One region of the Faecalibacterium prausnitzii genome, then DNA from elsewhere that is predicted to be linked to it. Evidence: predicted binding sites of a transcription regulator. Region 1 holds the regulator's gene; the other holds the start of a gene.
The links. The regulator HrcA, encoded in region 1, represses chaperone genes, less so after heat shock. The targets are predictions, from matches to a motif close to TGTTAGCACTCNNNNNNNNNGAGTGCTAACA.
Positions count from the first base shown of each region.

Region 1 (7,556 bases):
ACATCATCTACCCGGACGGCAGCGTGATGCTGTCCGAGGAGCCGAAGAGTGAGATCGAATCCTGGATGACGAACCTGTTCGATTTTCTGGAGAAAAATGCCAAGGTCGATGCCGACGGCTTTGCCGCCATGCGGGAGAACGTGCGCAGCGGCGGCAGCGGCAGCACCGGGTATCGGTACGGCGGCAAGGGCTATTATCTGGTCTATCAGCCGGTGGGCTTTCAGGACCTGACCGTCGTGGGTATCGTGGAGCGCGATGTCGTCGATGCCGGGATGCGGAAGATCCAGACGGCTACCATCCTGCTGCTGCTTTTTTTGATGGGCAGCGTGGCCGTGGCGATGGTGCGGTCGGTCAAGCTGGATGCGGCACTGGAAATGGAAGAAAAAGAAAACGCCCTCCGCACCGAAGCGCTGGAACGACGGAAACTGGAGGGGCTGGCCAACACCGACGGCCTGACCGGCCTGTTCAACGAGCGGTGCTTCAACAGCACCCTGAAGCAGAAGGAAAAGGCGCGCCAGCCCTTTGCTCTGTTCTATCTGGATCTGGACCGGTTCAAGCCGGTCAACGACACCTACGGCCACGATGTGGGCGACCAGCTGCTCCGGGCCGTGGCCGACCGGCTGCGGAGCTGTGTGCGGAGCAGCGACCTTGCGTTCCGCATCGGCGGCGATGAGTTTGCCCTGATCGTGAACGGCGAAGTCGATGCAGACGGGTGCGCCCAGCGGATCGAGACCATCAAATCGGTCATCCGGCAGCCCTATGTGCTGGACGGCCGGACCATCTGCATTGGCACCAGCTGCGGTTCGGCCTGCTACCCGGCCGACCGGGCCGACGTCCGCGACATCCGCATCCTGGCAGACCACCGGATGTATGAGGACAAGCAAAAACAGGGAAGCTCCCGCAGGCAGAGCTTCGCGCTTGAATAATTCTCCTTTCTCTACCACAAAATAACCACAGGAAACGAAATCTGGGAACCAAGGAAACGTGGGACCGAGAAAGGGAGAATGTGTTATGAAAGCAACCGGGATCGTCCGCCGCATTGATGAGCTGGGGAGGGTCGTCATCCCCAAGGAGATCCGCCGCACCCAGCGCATCCGCCGGGGAGACCCGCTGGAGATCTTCACGACCGGCGACGGCGAGGTCATCTTCAAGAAGTATTCGCCGGTGGGAGAGTTGAGCAGCGTGACGACGCAGTATGTGGATGCGCTGAGCAAGAGCTTCGCACTGACAGCCTTCGTCTGTGACCGGGACCGCATCCTGGCGGCGTCCGGTGCCGGGCGGCGGGACCTTGTGGACCGCAGCGTCAGCCAGCCGCTGGAAAAGCTGATGGACAGCCGGAAGCTCTACGCCAGCGACGGCGACCCGGAAAAGGCCCTCCTGCCCTGCGAGGGGGCGCAGCGCGCTCTGCTCTGTGTCTGCCCCATCATCGCGGCGGGGGATGTGACCGGTGCCGTGGGCTTTCTGACCGAGGACCGGGCGGCACAGCCGGATGCCGCGCAGGAAAAGGCCGCAGCAGTGGCGGCGGCGTTTCTGGCAAAACAGATGGAAGAGTAAATACCTTATAAAAGCAAACGGCCTGCGCCTCGGCGTGGGCCGTTTGCTTATGACCAATTTGTGAATCTTTCAAAACTTTTCTGCGAACCTATTGACAGCGCGGAAAAATTGGATATAATGGTCTTAGCACTCAGGAAGACAGAGTGCTAAAGAACAAAAAGCAAACGAAGGAGGCAGGCGCTATGACGATGGATGCACGCAAGCAGCGAGTCTTGCAGGCGATCGTGGCGCTGTATGGTCTCGAAGGGGAGCCTGTGGGCAGCAGTGTGCTGGCAAACTACTTTGATATGGCAGTTTCCAGTGCGACGCTGCGCAACGAGATGGCGGCGCTGACCAAGCTGGGCCTGCTGGAGCAGCCCCACACCAGCGCGGGCCGTGTGCCCAGTGCCAAGGGCTACCGTTATTATCTGGACAATCTGCTGACGGATGACCAGCCGCTGGACCGCGTGACCCGCGCACGGGTGGACGCCGTGTTCGCCAGCCTGGACCACGAGCCTGAAAAGCTCGCCCAGGGTGCCGCACGGGCGCTGGCTCAGATCAGCGGCTGCACCGCAGCCATCAGCACTCCCTGTGCCGAGGACCTCTGCATCGCCCATTATGAGGTGGTGCAGGTAGGCCGCAGCGCGGCGGCAGTGCTGGCAGTGACCACGGCCGGCTACGTCCGGACCCGCGTGGCGCGGGTGCGCACCGGCCTCTCGCGTGAGGATGCTGCGGCGCTGGCCGCCCTGCTCAACCGGAACCTGACATTCGTGGCTCCCATGGATCTTTCGCCCCGGCTCCTTGCAGAGCTGTGCGGCCAGATCAACCCGGAGCTGGTGCCAGTGGTGTCGGCGGCAGCGGCCATCCTGCAGGATTCCACCAAACCGCACGTCTATCTGGGCGGCGAGCAGTACCTGCTCGACTGGCCCCAGCTGGAAGGCAAGGTCGGTTCCATCCTCAGCCTGCTGAGCGATGAGGAAGCGGCCGCCCGGCTCATCGCCCCGCCCACAGAGCAGAGCGAGAGCATCCTGCTGGGCGAGGACATTGAGCCGCAGATCCCCGGCCTGTGCATCGTCAGCGACCGTTATCTGGTCGGCGGCGGGCTGTGGGGCTCGGTGGCACTCATCGGGCCGACCCGGATGCCCTTCCAAAAGCTGATGCCTCTGCTCCACACCTTTGCCGACCAGCTCGGCGAGGGTATGAGCGGCAAACGAAAAGATACCCCGCAGGCAGCCGCACCCCGGCGGACTGTGATCTATAAGGAGGACCTGGAATGAGCGAAGAAACCAAGAAGACCCCGCAGGCGGAACCCGCCGCAGAGCCAAAGACCGCTGAGCAGGCCGCACCCGAAGCAGCCGCTGAACAGGCTGCGCCCGCATCCGAGACAGCGGAACCCAAGGATGCGAAGAAGGACGGCTGGTTCAAGAAAAACCGCGACCTGGAAGCTGCAAAGGCAAAGCTGGAAGCAGCGGAGCAGGAAGCGGCCCAGACCAAAGAAAAGCTGCTGCGGATGGCTGCCGAGTACGACAACTACCGCAAGCGCACCGCCCGCGAAGCGGACCAGAAGTTCAACGATGGCATCTCCTTTGCGGTCAACCAGATCATCCCCATCCTGGATACGCTGGAGATGGCGGCCAACGCCCCCACCACCGACGAGAATTACAAAAAGGGTGTGACCATGACGCTGGACAAGGCGGCCAAGGCACTGGATGTCCTCCATGTGGAGGAGATCGAATCCCTGGGCAAGCCGTTCGACCCCAATTTCATGAACGCCGTGCAGCAGGTCCCCGCCGAAGAGGGCCAGGAGAGCGGCACGGTGGTCACCGTCTACCAGAAGGGCTACAAGCTGGGCGACAAGATCGTCCGCCATGCGACCGTTGTGGTGGCCGAGTAACTTCGCAAAGACCCGCAAGGGTTTTCAAATAAACATCCGCTTATCCACTTTGAGCATCATATAAACAAATACGTTCTGATTTGAGAGGAGCTTTCATTATGAGTAAGATCATTGGTATCGACCTTGGCACCACCAACAGCTGTGTGGCTGTTATGGAGGGCGGCGAACCCGTCGTCATCGCAAACTCTGAGGGTGCCCGCACCACCCCGTCCGTTGTCGGCTTCACCAAGACCGGCGACCGTCTGGTCGGCCAGGTCGCAAAGCGTCAGGCCATCACCAACCCGGAGAACACCGTTTCTTCCATCAAGCGCCAGATGGGCACCGACCACAAAGTCACCCTGAACGGCAAGGAGTACACCCCCCAGCAGGTCAGCGCCATGATCCTGCAGAAGCTGAAGGCAGACGCCGAGGCTTATCTGGGTGAGCCTGTCACCGAGGCAGTCATCACCGTCCCCGCATACTTCAACGACAGCCAGCGTCAGGCCACCAAGGACGCAGGCACCATTGCCGGCCTGAACGTCAAGCGTATCATCAACGAGCCGACCGCTGCTTCTCTGGCCTACGGCATCGATAAGGAAGACGACCAGAAGATCATGGTCTACGACCTGGGCGGCGGCACCTTCGATGTCTCCATCATCGAGATGGGCGACGGCGTCACCGAAGTTCTGGCCACCAACGGCGATACCCACCTGGGCGGCGATGACTTCGACCAGCGCGTCATCGACTGGATGGCAGACGCTTTCCAGACCGAGAACGGCATCGACCTGCGCAAGGACAAGATGGCTGCTCAGCGCCTGAAGGAAGCGGCTGAGAAGGCAAAGATCGAGCTGTCCAGCGCAATGAGCACCCAGATCAACCTGCCCTTCATCACCGCCGATGCGACCGGCCCCAAGCATCTGGATATGACCCTGACCCGCGCAAAGTTCAACGAGCTGACCGCAGATCTGGTCGACCGCACCATGACCCCTGTCCGCAAGGCTCTGCAGGATGCAGGCCTGCGCGCTTCTGACCTGAAGAAGGTCCTGATGGTCGGTGGTTCGACCCGTATCCCCGCCGTCTACGACGCCGTGAAGAAGGAACTGAACTGCGAGCCCTTCAAGGGCATCAACCCCGACGAGTGCGTGGCAGTCGGTGCTGCCATTCAGGGCGGTGTCCTGCAGGGCGACGTCAAGGGCCTGCTGCTGCTGGATGTCACCCCGCTGAGCCTGGGCATTGAGACCCTGGGCGGCGTCTGCACCAAGATCATCGAGCGCAACACCACCATCCCCACCCACAAGAGCCAGGTCTTCTCCACCGCTGCCGACAACCAGCCCTCGGTCGAGATCAACGTTCTGCAGGGCGAGCGTGAGTTCGCACGCGACAACAAGAGCCTGGGTGTCTTCCACCTGGATGGCATCGCTCCGGCTCCCCGTGGTGTGCCTCAGATCGAAGTCACCTTCGATATCGATGCAAACGGCATCGTGAAGGTCAGCGCAAAGGACCTGGGCACCGGCAAGGAGCAGAACATCACCATCACGGCTTCCACCAACATGTCCAAGGACGACATCGACAAGGCCGTCAAGGAAGCAGAGCAGTTCGCAGCAGACGATAAGAAGAAGCGCGAAGAGGTCGATATCCGCAACGGTGCCGACCAGATGGTCTTCCAGACCGAGAAGATGCTGAAGGAGAACGGCGACAAGATGCCCGCAGACGTCAAGAGCGAGGCCGAGGCAAAGCTGGCCGACCTGAAGACCGCTGTGCAGTCCGGCTCCATCGACGACATCAAGGCAAAGCAGGATGCGCTGAGCCACGTCTTCGAGAAGATGTATCAGGCAGCTGCTGCCGCACAGCAGGCCGCAGGCGCACAGCCGGGCCCCGATGCCGGTGCAGCCAACCAGCAGAAGCCCAATGACGACGGCGTCGTCGATGCAGACTTCAAGGAAGTCTAAGTTTTGATACAGGCAGCACATGTCCGGCCAAACCGGCGGATGTGCGCTGAGATATAAGCAAAAGCCGCTCCGGTTTTGCCGGAGCGGCCTTTGTGGGTTAAACCTCTCAGTCTCGCTGACACTCGCCAGCTCCCCAGCCGGGGAGCCCTTGGCAGGTCGGCCAGCATTGCGCAGATTGCTGGATGTTTCCCGCTGTGGGAAACGGGAGCGCGCTGCTGTCAGGGGGAGGTTGCTACGATACGAGAGGTGAGTGGATATGGCACAGGAAAAGCGTGATTACTACGAAGTGCTGGGGGTATCCAAATCGGCCACGGATGCGGAGATCAAAAAGGCCTACCGCAAGCTGGCAATGAAGTACCACCCGGACTACAACCCCGGCGACAAGGACGCTGAGGAAAAATTCAAGGAAGTCAACGAAGCCAACGAGGTGCTTTCGGACCCGAAGAAACGCCAGATGTACGACCAGTATGGTTTTGCAGGCGTTGACCCCAGCTACGCAGCCCAGAACGGCGGCGGTGCAGGCGGCTTTGGCGGGTTCGGCGGCGATGGCGTCGATCTGGGCGACATCTTCGGCGATATCTTCGGCGGTGGGTTCGGCGGCTTTGGCGGTGCATCGTCCCGCCAGGCCAACCCCAACGCCCCCCGCAAGGGCCAGGACATCCGTGTCCGGATCACCCTGTCGTTTGACGAGGCCGTCCACGGCTGCAAGAAGAACATCACCATCACCCGCCAGCAGGAGTGCACGGAGTGCCATGGCTCCGGCTGTGCGGCAGGCTCCAGCCCGGAGACCTGCCCCGACTGCGGCGGCCGCGGCTATGTCATCCGCCAGCAGCGCACACCCTTTGGTGTGATGCAGACCCAGCAGCCCTGCTCCCGCTGCGGCGGCAAGGGCAAGCTGGTCAAGAACCCCTGCAAGGTCTGCCACGGCTCCGGCAAGACGGCCACCCGGAAGACGCTGGAGGTGTCCATCCCCATGGGCATCGACGACGATCAGAGCTTTGCACTGCGCGGAATGGGCGATGCCGGTGCCAACGGCGGCCCCGCAGGCGACGTCATCGTGATGGTCACGGTGCGGCCCAGCGAGGTGTTCCAGCGCGATGGCTACGACGTCTGGGTCACGGTGCCCATCACCTACAGCCAGGCCGTTCTCGGCGATGAGATCACCGTACCGTCCATTGACGGCAAGGTGGAGTATACCGTCCCTGAAGGCACCCAGAGCGGGACCACCTTCCGCCTGCGCGGGAAGGGCATCCAGTATCTGAACGGCCGTGGCCGGGGCGACATGTACGTCAAGTGCGAGGTCGAGATCCCCAAGAAGCTGAACAAGGCCCAGCGCGACGCCCTGAAGAAATTCGAGGGCACCCTGAAAGAAGAAAACTACGAAAAGCGCAAGGGCTTCTTCAAAAAGCTGAAAGACCTGTTCAACTGACACCAGAAACAGAAAGACCCTCCCGGAAAATTTCCGGGAGGGTCTTTTGTGTCTTCCGAACTCAGCCCATGTAGCTGATGTTCACGTCGATCTGGCCACCGTAGCCGGGGATGCGGGCGGTGCAGCTGCCCTGCCACATGTTGCAGGCGATGGGGCTGCTGGCGACGTTGTAGTGGGCATTCCAGATGTTGTACTGGGTCAGCCGGCTCATGTCAAGGCGCTTGCGGAACCAGGTGGTGGAGGCGTAGACGCCGGGCTGATAGCCCAGAGCCTTGATCTCTTCGCAGAAGGCGACCGCGCACTTGGTGCGGTCCTCCACGCCCAGACCATCGGCACGGCCGGAGCCGGAACCGGAAGCCTCGGTGTCAAAGTAGATGGGGTAGTCCAGCTGGCGGCCGTTCAGCACATACACGCAGGCCTGCGCTTCCTCGCGGGCTTCGTTCTCATTGACGGCCTGGGTGAAGCAGTAGACGCCCACCCGCAGACCGGCGTTCCGGGCATTGGTGAAATGCTCTTCGAACTTGGGGTCCTGCACCAGTGTACCGGAACCGTAGCCGCGGTAGCCGATGCGGATGATGACGAACTCGACACCGGCCTGCTTGGCCTGCTCAAAGTTGATGCTGGACTGGTATTTGGAGACGTCGATGCCGAAGGTGGCGTTCTGCTGGACGCCATTGGCATCAAAGTAATAGAGCTTGTTGTCGATGGAGCGGATGCCGGTGACGGGGTCGGTGGTGTTTTGCTCATAATAATAGGTCTTGCCGTTCACGGT
Region 1 covers NZ_CP065377.1:2,760,487-2,768,042, reverse strand. Annotated here, with positions in the region: gene I5P96_RS13360 (diguanylate cyclase domain-containing protein) at 1-926, shown strand, start outside; gene I5P96_RS13355 (stage V sporulation T C-terminal domain-containing protein) at 1,012-1,554, shown strand; gene hrcA (heat-inducible transcriptional repressor HrcA) at 1,737-2,810, shown strand; gene I5P96_RS13345 (nucleotide exchange factor GrpE) at 2,807-3,427, shown strand; gene dnaK (molecular chaperone DnaK) at 3,526-5,355, shown strand; gene dnaJ (molecular chaperone DnaJ) at 5,612-6,784, shown strand; gene I5P96_RS13330 (GH25 family lysozyme) at 6,846-7,556, opposite strand, start outside.

Region 2 (7,556 bases), 1.2 Mb from region 1:
GCAGCATGAAATGCGGTTCTGGGGCCGTGAATATCCCCATGCCGGTTACGGCGGGATGTTCCGCCGGTTATGACCTGACCCGTACCTGCGATGAAATTCGGCCGGGCTATCACCATGTGGAGACCTGTCAGCAGACCGTGCCGGAAGCAATCATCGCTTTTCTGGAAAGCGTCAGTTTTGAGGATGCACTTCGCAATGCAGTTTCTCTGGGCGGCGACAGCGACACCCTTGCCTGCATCACCGGCGGCATTGCCGAAGCTTTTTACGGGATGCCGCAGGAACTGCGGGACGAGACTTTGAAACGTCTGCCGGAGGATATCCGGGAAGGATATGAGCTGTTTCGGTGGAACATCGGCCAGAGATAAGACATTCGGAGAACCAAGGAGCAGATACAACACACTCGTGATGTGAAGTATCTGCTCCTTGGTTTTTAATAAGACTCGATGAAGGGCGTCTTGCATCGGCCTGAAAAATCCGATATACTGAACCCAGAGAGTATATCGAATTTTTTGGGAAAAGGAGAGAACGGTATGGAACATCTTTATGAAAAGGCACTGGAAAGTGCGGAATATATCAAGACGCACACGAAAAAGCGCCCGGAATGCGGTGGCACGTGCCATGTACAAAAAACACGGTTATACGGAAATTGGAATTGTCCCGACGGTGTTCAATGGCATTGAGGACGTCCAACTGGTGCTTCTGGAAAAATATCTTGGGAAATGAGGATGGAAAGAGTAACGAACCATACCCCCGCCCGGAGGATGTGCTGCGGGAGTTCTTGAAGCAGAACTGAATTTTGCACGCATGTGTACAAAAAAACAAAATGATACGATATAAGGAAATATTTTGATATGACAAAAGTGCTTTTTATCTGCCATGGCAGGATTTGCCGGACATGAAAAAACGCTTGTAAATCAAGCGCTTTCTGTGTTTCAACCTCAGTTTTACCAATGATTTACCAATATTTCTGGAGAGTTAGGCTTGCAGTATAGTTGATTAAATGTATTAAAAGAGTCGTTTTAGACGAACAAAAAGAGGCATCGGATGCGATCCGATGCCTCTTGCTCAATACTATTCTATTTATCTGCGTCCGAGAAGTTTGCGGAGACTCTGGGTTTCTACAATTCTGTAGTTGGAAAGCCAAAGCTGCTTATCCTTACCGGCCAGCTGAGGGTTAGTATAGGTCTCAAAGGTGTTCTGAACAATGGATGTGCCGACTTCGTTCCAGATGTCAATTGGATTGAACAGCCAGGAAACAGCTCCCGTTGCCTCATCAAATTTCAGCAGACTACGGAAAGCACCAAAAATGGGGTAGATATAGCCACTGGAAACAGAATACTTTGTGGGAGTGGCGAGAAACTCCGTTTTTGTCGGAGTGTCAAGAGATTCGATGCCTCTCACGCTTCCAAAACGCGGATTTGCAACGCCCTGCGCCTTCTTATAATCCCTATACTTTTCAGGAAGTTCGCGTTCGATAACATCATAAAGCTCTACCAGTAGAGGAATTTGCCCGGTCAAAGACTTATAAAAAGGAGATTCAAATGCCTGCTTATAGCGCTTAAATACCTGTGTTTTACCGGAATAGCTCTGTACCGGGGCCGCATTGTCATCAGGATATTTGTCGATATCAAAGGCGTAGAGCAAGCGGAGCAGTTCCGAAACGTGAATAGGTTTATCCTCATTATCTTTGTAAGCAATCAGATCTGCATATGCCTGACCTGCAATGGAGGCTTTAATATCGTCGAACTTGTCGTCGAGATTGAATAGTGCCATATCAGAAACCTGAACCGACGTGTTGCGAGCATCGGAGAGGCGCGTGATATTCTGCACATTGGTGATGACTTCAACACGAACAAATTTGCGAATGTCTTCAGGAATTTCGTCGCGCTTACGCATGATGGCGGTATAGGTGTGGCCGCCGTCAAGAATGCCGTAAAGGGACTTGTCGTTTTCGTCATTCTGATCACCAATGTCAATGGTTACTTCCGAATCAGTGCTATTAAAGGTTAGCGTTTTGGCGGCGATGACGATACCGCGGTTGTTGATATAGAAATCAGTTTCCGGCTCCACTACAGCAGTGAGCAAGCTACGAGCCACATTGGTTGTCATCTTTGGTTCACGCGGATTGACATCGAGAGGAATATTAGAGGGAAGCTCCTTCATATCCACCAGCAGATAATAAATGGTTTCGAAGGTGCTTTCATCTTTGTCTCCCTTACGATAAGGGGATGCGAGGGTACGAAGAGCCTCAACTTTAAACTTTAAATTGGCCATTTTATGGCCTCCTTATATTTTCTTCTCGAGGGCTGTTGCCCTGAGAACAATTTTAGTATATCATATACTCAAAAATAAACAATGCACCATGGTGCATAATGGAGAGATATATGGCTGAAAAAGCAAGACAGAGTGAAGCTCTAACAAAAATAGGAAAAATGTTTGAGCAGAAACGAAAGTCATTAGGAAAACAGTACAAAAGCCGTGAACAATTTATCTATAATAGAAGTGACGAATTGTTCGGCTCAGAAGATTGGATTTCGCTTCGACACCTTTGCAATATAGAACACGGAAGGAATTGGATTAGTATAGAAAAACTAATTATGCTTGCCGATGCTTTGGAAGAAAATCCTGTCGATTTGTTTGCTGAAATAGTTAAAATATATCGAAGTTCTAAAAATTGACTGACTTTTGTGCAGATACTGGCGCAACTTGGATATGATATTGAGCTTACCTACATACAGAAATAGGCCGGTTCGCAAAAAATACAAACTTTATTATAGAAATATCACGAAAGGATTATTTGATATGGACAAAGAAACGATCATCATTGCATCTGAAGATGTGGAAATAATTGATGCATCTGAATATAAAGAAGAACTATCGGAACATTTTGGGCGAGTTCCAGAGGTGGCGAAACCTCTGCTCAAAGGAGCAAAGACAGTTTTTTCCCAAATAGAGAAGTCATTATATACTGCACCGGCCTTTATTAACGCCGTTAAAGCGGCAGTGCCGGATGTGACATTGCAGGCGATGCTGACAGATGAGCAGAAGCAGCAGATTGCAAAAGGAGCCCTTAAGTTAATGACGAAAAAAGATGGCTCGCTCATGGCAAACCTTATTAGCCCTGAGACAAAGAAAATTGTGGCTACCCACAACCGCCCTGAGGGCATCAAAGGCGCGTAGGCCACGGCGGCAGCGATTTTTCTGGCCCGTACCGGCCACAGCAAGCCGGAAATCAAACAGTATGTGGAGCAGACCTTCGGTTATGACCTGAACCGTACCTGCGATGAAATTCGGCCGACCTATCATCATGTGGAGACCTGTCAGGAAACTGTGCCGGAAGCAATCATTGCTTTTCTGGAAAGCGTCAGTTTTGAGGATGCACTTCGCAATGCAGTATCTCTGGGCGGCGACAGCGACACCCTTGCCTGCATCACCGGCGGCATTGCCGAAGCTTTTTACGGGATGCCGCAGGAACTGCGGGACGAGACTCTGAAACGTCTGCCGGAGGATATCCGGGAAGCATATGAACTGTTGTGCTTTATGATTGCTAAGATGATATAAAATGCGATAATACGACTGAATTGTGAAAAGATTGCATGGAATTTCATAAAAGTATTATTCTTTCATGAATTTTAGCACTCTTCTATTGACACTGCTAACGCATGGTGCTATAACAGTGGCGTGCTCAGGAGGAAGGGCAAAAGGAGAACCGCAAGGCTCCCCGGAAAGCCTTTCCGAATAAACAACATAAAGATTTTTTACCCGACCCGAACGCCGGGATTGGAGGAATGATTTATGTTTATGCCGACTGTTTTCCATGAAAACCTGTTCGATGATTTCTTCGATCCGTTCTGGAATGACGCTGCACTGGAACGTATGATGAACCGTGAGGCTCGTGATACCTTTGGTAAGCGCGGTGCAAACATGATGAAGACCGATGTCAAACAGACGGACAACGGCTACGAGATGGCCGTTGACCTGCCGGGCTGCAAGAAGGAAGACGTTCAGATGGATCTGAACGACGGCTACCTGACCATTCAGGCAGTGCGCAGCCACAGCAATGACGAAAAGGATCAGAAGGGTCGCTATCTGCGGCGCGAATCCTTCTCCGGCACCTGCGCACGCAGTTTCTACGTGGGCGATGTGAAGAAGGAAGACATCCACGCAAAGTTCGAGGATGGTGTCCTGCACGTCGAGCTGCCTGCTCCTCAGCAGACGAAGGCTTTGCCTGAGAACCCGAATCTGATTGCAATCGAGTAAAACGCCGGTCGTGTGCGCCAAAGCACAACGCACATAAGATGCCCCCGGAGAGCCGCAATAAGCCCTCCGGGGGCATTTTTGTTTCGCTATCTTTTCCGTAAGGGAAAATCATGGTATACTGAGAACAGCAACTCGGAATTTATGGAGGTACTTCACTATGGAATACAAACGCTTTGGCGGTAAGCTCCTTGTCCGCATCGACAAAGATGAGGAAATCGGTGAAACAAATTTGATTTTAGGGGGACAAAGATGAGTGATGTAAAAGGAAAGACCGGCGCAGTCCTGAGGGAGACGGCAGTCCTGACCGGGGCGGTGGCGATCATTGCGGCGGGCGTTTTCTTTTTTCTGGTGCCGAGCCATACATCCGTCAGCAGCATTTCCGGCTTTGGCATCGTGCTGTCCAATTTTGTGCCGCTGCCCTTGTCGGTCATTACGATGATCCTGAACGTCGTGCTTCTCATCATCGGGTTCTTTACCTGCGGCAGAGAATTTGGCGCAAAGACCGTATACACCAGTGTGCTGCTGCCGGTGTTTCTGGGGCTGTTTGAAAAGCTGTTCCCGGAGTTCGGCTCGATGACCGGCAGTCAGGAGCTGGACGTGCTGTGCTATATTCTGGTGGTCAGCATCGGGCTGAGTATTTTGTTCAACCGCAATGCATCCTCCGGCGGGCTGGATATCGTGGCAAAGATCATGAACAAGTACCTGCACATGGAATTGGGAAAAGCCATGTCTCTGTCGGGAATGTGTGTGGCGCTTTCCGCGGCCCTGGTCTACGATAAAAAGACCGTGGTGCTGAGTATCCTCGGTACTTACTTCAACGGCATCGTGCTGGACCATTTCATCTTTGATAACAGCATCAAACGCCGCGTCTGCATCATCACCGAAAAAGAGGAGGCGCTGCGTCAGTTCATCCTCCATGACCTGCACAGCGGTGCGACCATGTACAAGGCCATCGGTGCATACAATCTGGAAAAGCACAACGAGATCATTACCATCGTGGACAAGAGCGAATATCAGAAGCTGATGAACTTTATCAACCGGGAAGACCCCAAGGCTTTTGTTACCGTTTACAATGTGTCCAGCATGCAGTATCAGCCCAAGATCTGATCGGCGGAGAGCTGCGTGGTATACTCAAGTCCGGAAATATCAAAGCGCATGGAGGTAAAAAGCATGCTGACCTATACCTATGTTTCAGAGGGGACGTTTGCCCTGATGGAAAAACCAAAGCCGGTGCTGCAGCACGAGCGAGACGCCATTGTAAAGGTGACCCTTGCCAGCATCTGCTCCAGCGACCTGCACATTAAGCATGGCAGCGTGCCCCGGGCGGTGCCCGGTATCACCGTAGGGCACGAGATGGTGGGCATCGTGGAAGAAGTGGGCAGTGCGGTGACCAATGTGAAACCCGGCGACCGGGTGACGGTGAACGTGGAGACCTTCTGCGGAGAGTGCTTTTTCTGCAAAAAAGGCTTTGTGAACAACTGCACCGATCAAAACGGCGGCTGGGCGCTGGGTTGCCGCATCGACGGCGGGCAGGCCGAGTATGTCCGGGTGCCCTTTGCGGATCAGGGACTGAACAAGATCCCGGACGGCGTCACCGATCGGCAGGCGCTGCTGGTGGGCGATGTGCTGGCCACCGGCTTTTGGGCGGCACGCATCTCGGAGATCACCCCCGAGGATACCGTGCTGATCCTCGGTGCAGGGCCGACCGGCATCTGCACGCTGCTGTGCGTCATGCTGCACAGCCCCAAGCGCATCATCGTCTGTGAAAAGGACGCAAGCCGCCTGCAGTTCATCCGTCGGCACTACCCGCAGGTGCTCACCGTGCAGCCGGAGGACTGCGCCGCCTTTGTGCGTGCCCACAGCGACCACGACGGGGCCGATGTGGTGCTGGAGGTGGCAGGGGCAGACTCTACCTTCCGGCTGGCATGGGAGTGTGCACGGCCCAACGCCGTTGTGACGGTGGTGGCGCTGTACGATAAGGCACAGACCCTGCCGCTGCCGGAAATGTACGGCAAAAACCTCACCTTTAAGACCGGCGGCGTGGACGGCTGCGATTGTGAAGAAACGCTGCGTCTCATCGCAGAAGGCAAGATCGATACCGAACCGCTCATCACCCACACCTACCCCCTGCGCCGGATCGCAGAGGGCTACGAGCTGTTTGAAAAGAAACGGGACGGCGTGATCAAGGTGGCAGTGGAGTGCTGACGGTCTGCGCCAAGTCACACACGCACATAAAGTGGCCCCGGAGAGCTGTAACAAGCCCTCCGGGGCCATTTTTGTTTCCCGACATCTTTTCCGCAGCGGCAAGGCGTGGTAGAATAAGGGCAGAACCAATCCACAGGTGAGAAAATCGAACTTTAGAGAGAGGAGATGTTTCTATGCAGTCTGATGAGCTGAAACGCAGGATCTCGGCAGGCAGAGGAGATGCTTTGGCCGATCTGGTTTTGAAAAATGCCAGAATTGTCAATGTGTTTACCGATGAGATCGACACCGCTGACATTGCCATCAGCGGAAATTCGATCGTGGGCGTGGGAACGTATCATGGCCGGAAAGAAGTTGATCTGCGCGGCAAATATGTCTGCCCGGGCCTGATCGATGGGCATATCCACATCGAAAGCTCCATGCTCTGTGGTCCGGCTTTCGAGCAGGCAGTGCTGCCCCACGGTACCACTGAGGTGGTCACAGACCCACACGAGATCTCGAACGTTGCGGGGCTGGAAGGCTTGGATTTTATGCTGGAAACGACAAAAAATCTGACCCTTTCGGTTTATTTCATGCTGCCCTCCTGTGTGCCGGCCACGGATCTGGATGAATCCGGCGCGGTGCTGAACGCAGAACAGCTCCGGCCTTACTACGGCGATCCCCGTGTGCTGGGGCTTGCGGAACTGATGAATGCCTACGGGACGGTGCGCTGTGACCCGAAGATCCTGCAGAAGATCCGCGACTGCACCGAAGCGGGAAAGATCGTGGATGGACACGCACCGCTCTTGAGCGATAAGGACCTGAATGCTTATATTGCGGCAGGCGTTCAGTCCGATCACGAGTGCTCCAACATCGAGGAAGCCATGGAAAAACTCCGGCGCGGACAATACATCATGATCCGGGAAGGAACGGCTGCCAAAAATATGGAGGCCCTGATGCCGCTGTTCCGGGAGCCCTATTGCAGCCGCTGTATGCTGGTGACGGATGATAAGCACCCCGGTGACCTGCTGGACAGCGGCCACATCGATTCCAACATCCGTAAAGCGATCCGGCTGGGCGCAGACCCGGCAGTGGCCGTCAAAATGGCAACGCTG
Region 2 covers NZ_CP065377.1:1,065,291-1,072,846, forward strand. Annotated here, with positions in the region: gene I5P96_RS05210 (ADP-ribosylglycohydrolase family protein) at 1-73, shown strand, start outside; gene I5P96_RS05215 (ADP-ribosylglycohydrolase family protein) at 27-365, shown strand; gene I5P96_RS05220 (hypothetical protein) at 531-680, shown strand; gene I5P96_RS05225 (AIPR family protein) at 1,081-2,274, opposite strand; gene I5P96_RS05230 (XRE family transcriptional regulator) at 2,385-2,678, shown strand; gene I5P96_RS14275 (hypothetical protein) at 2,803-3,180, shown strand; gene I5P96_RS14280 (ADP-ribosylglycohydrolase family protein) at 3,244-3,561, shown strand; gene I5P96_RS05240 (Hsp20/alpha crystallin family protein) at 3,796-4,260, shown strand; gene I5P96_RS05245 (YitT family protein) at 4,510-5,367, shown strand; gene I5P96_RS05250 (alcohol dehydrogenase) at 5,431-6,465, shown strand; gene ade (adenine deaminase) at 6,639-7,556, shown strand, end outside.
Region 2: I5P96_RS05240 (Hsp20/alpha crystallin family protein) is a predicted target of HrcA. The motif match lies at 3,631-3,661, and genes of this name have one in related genera.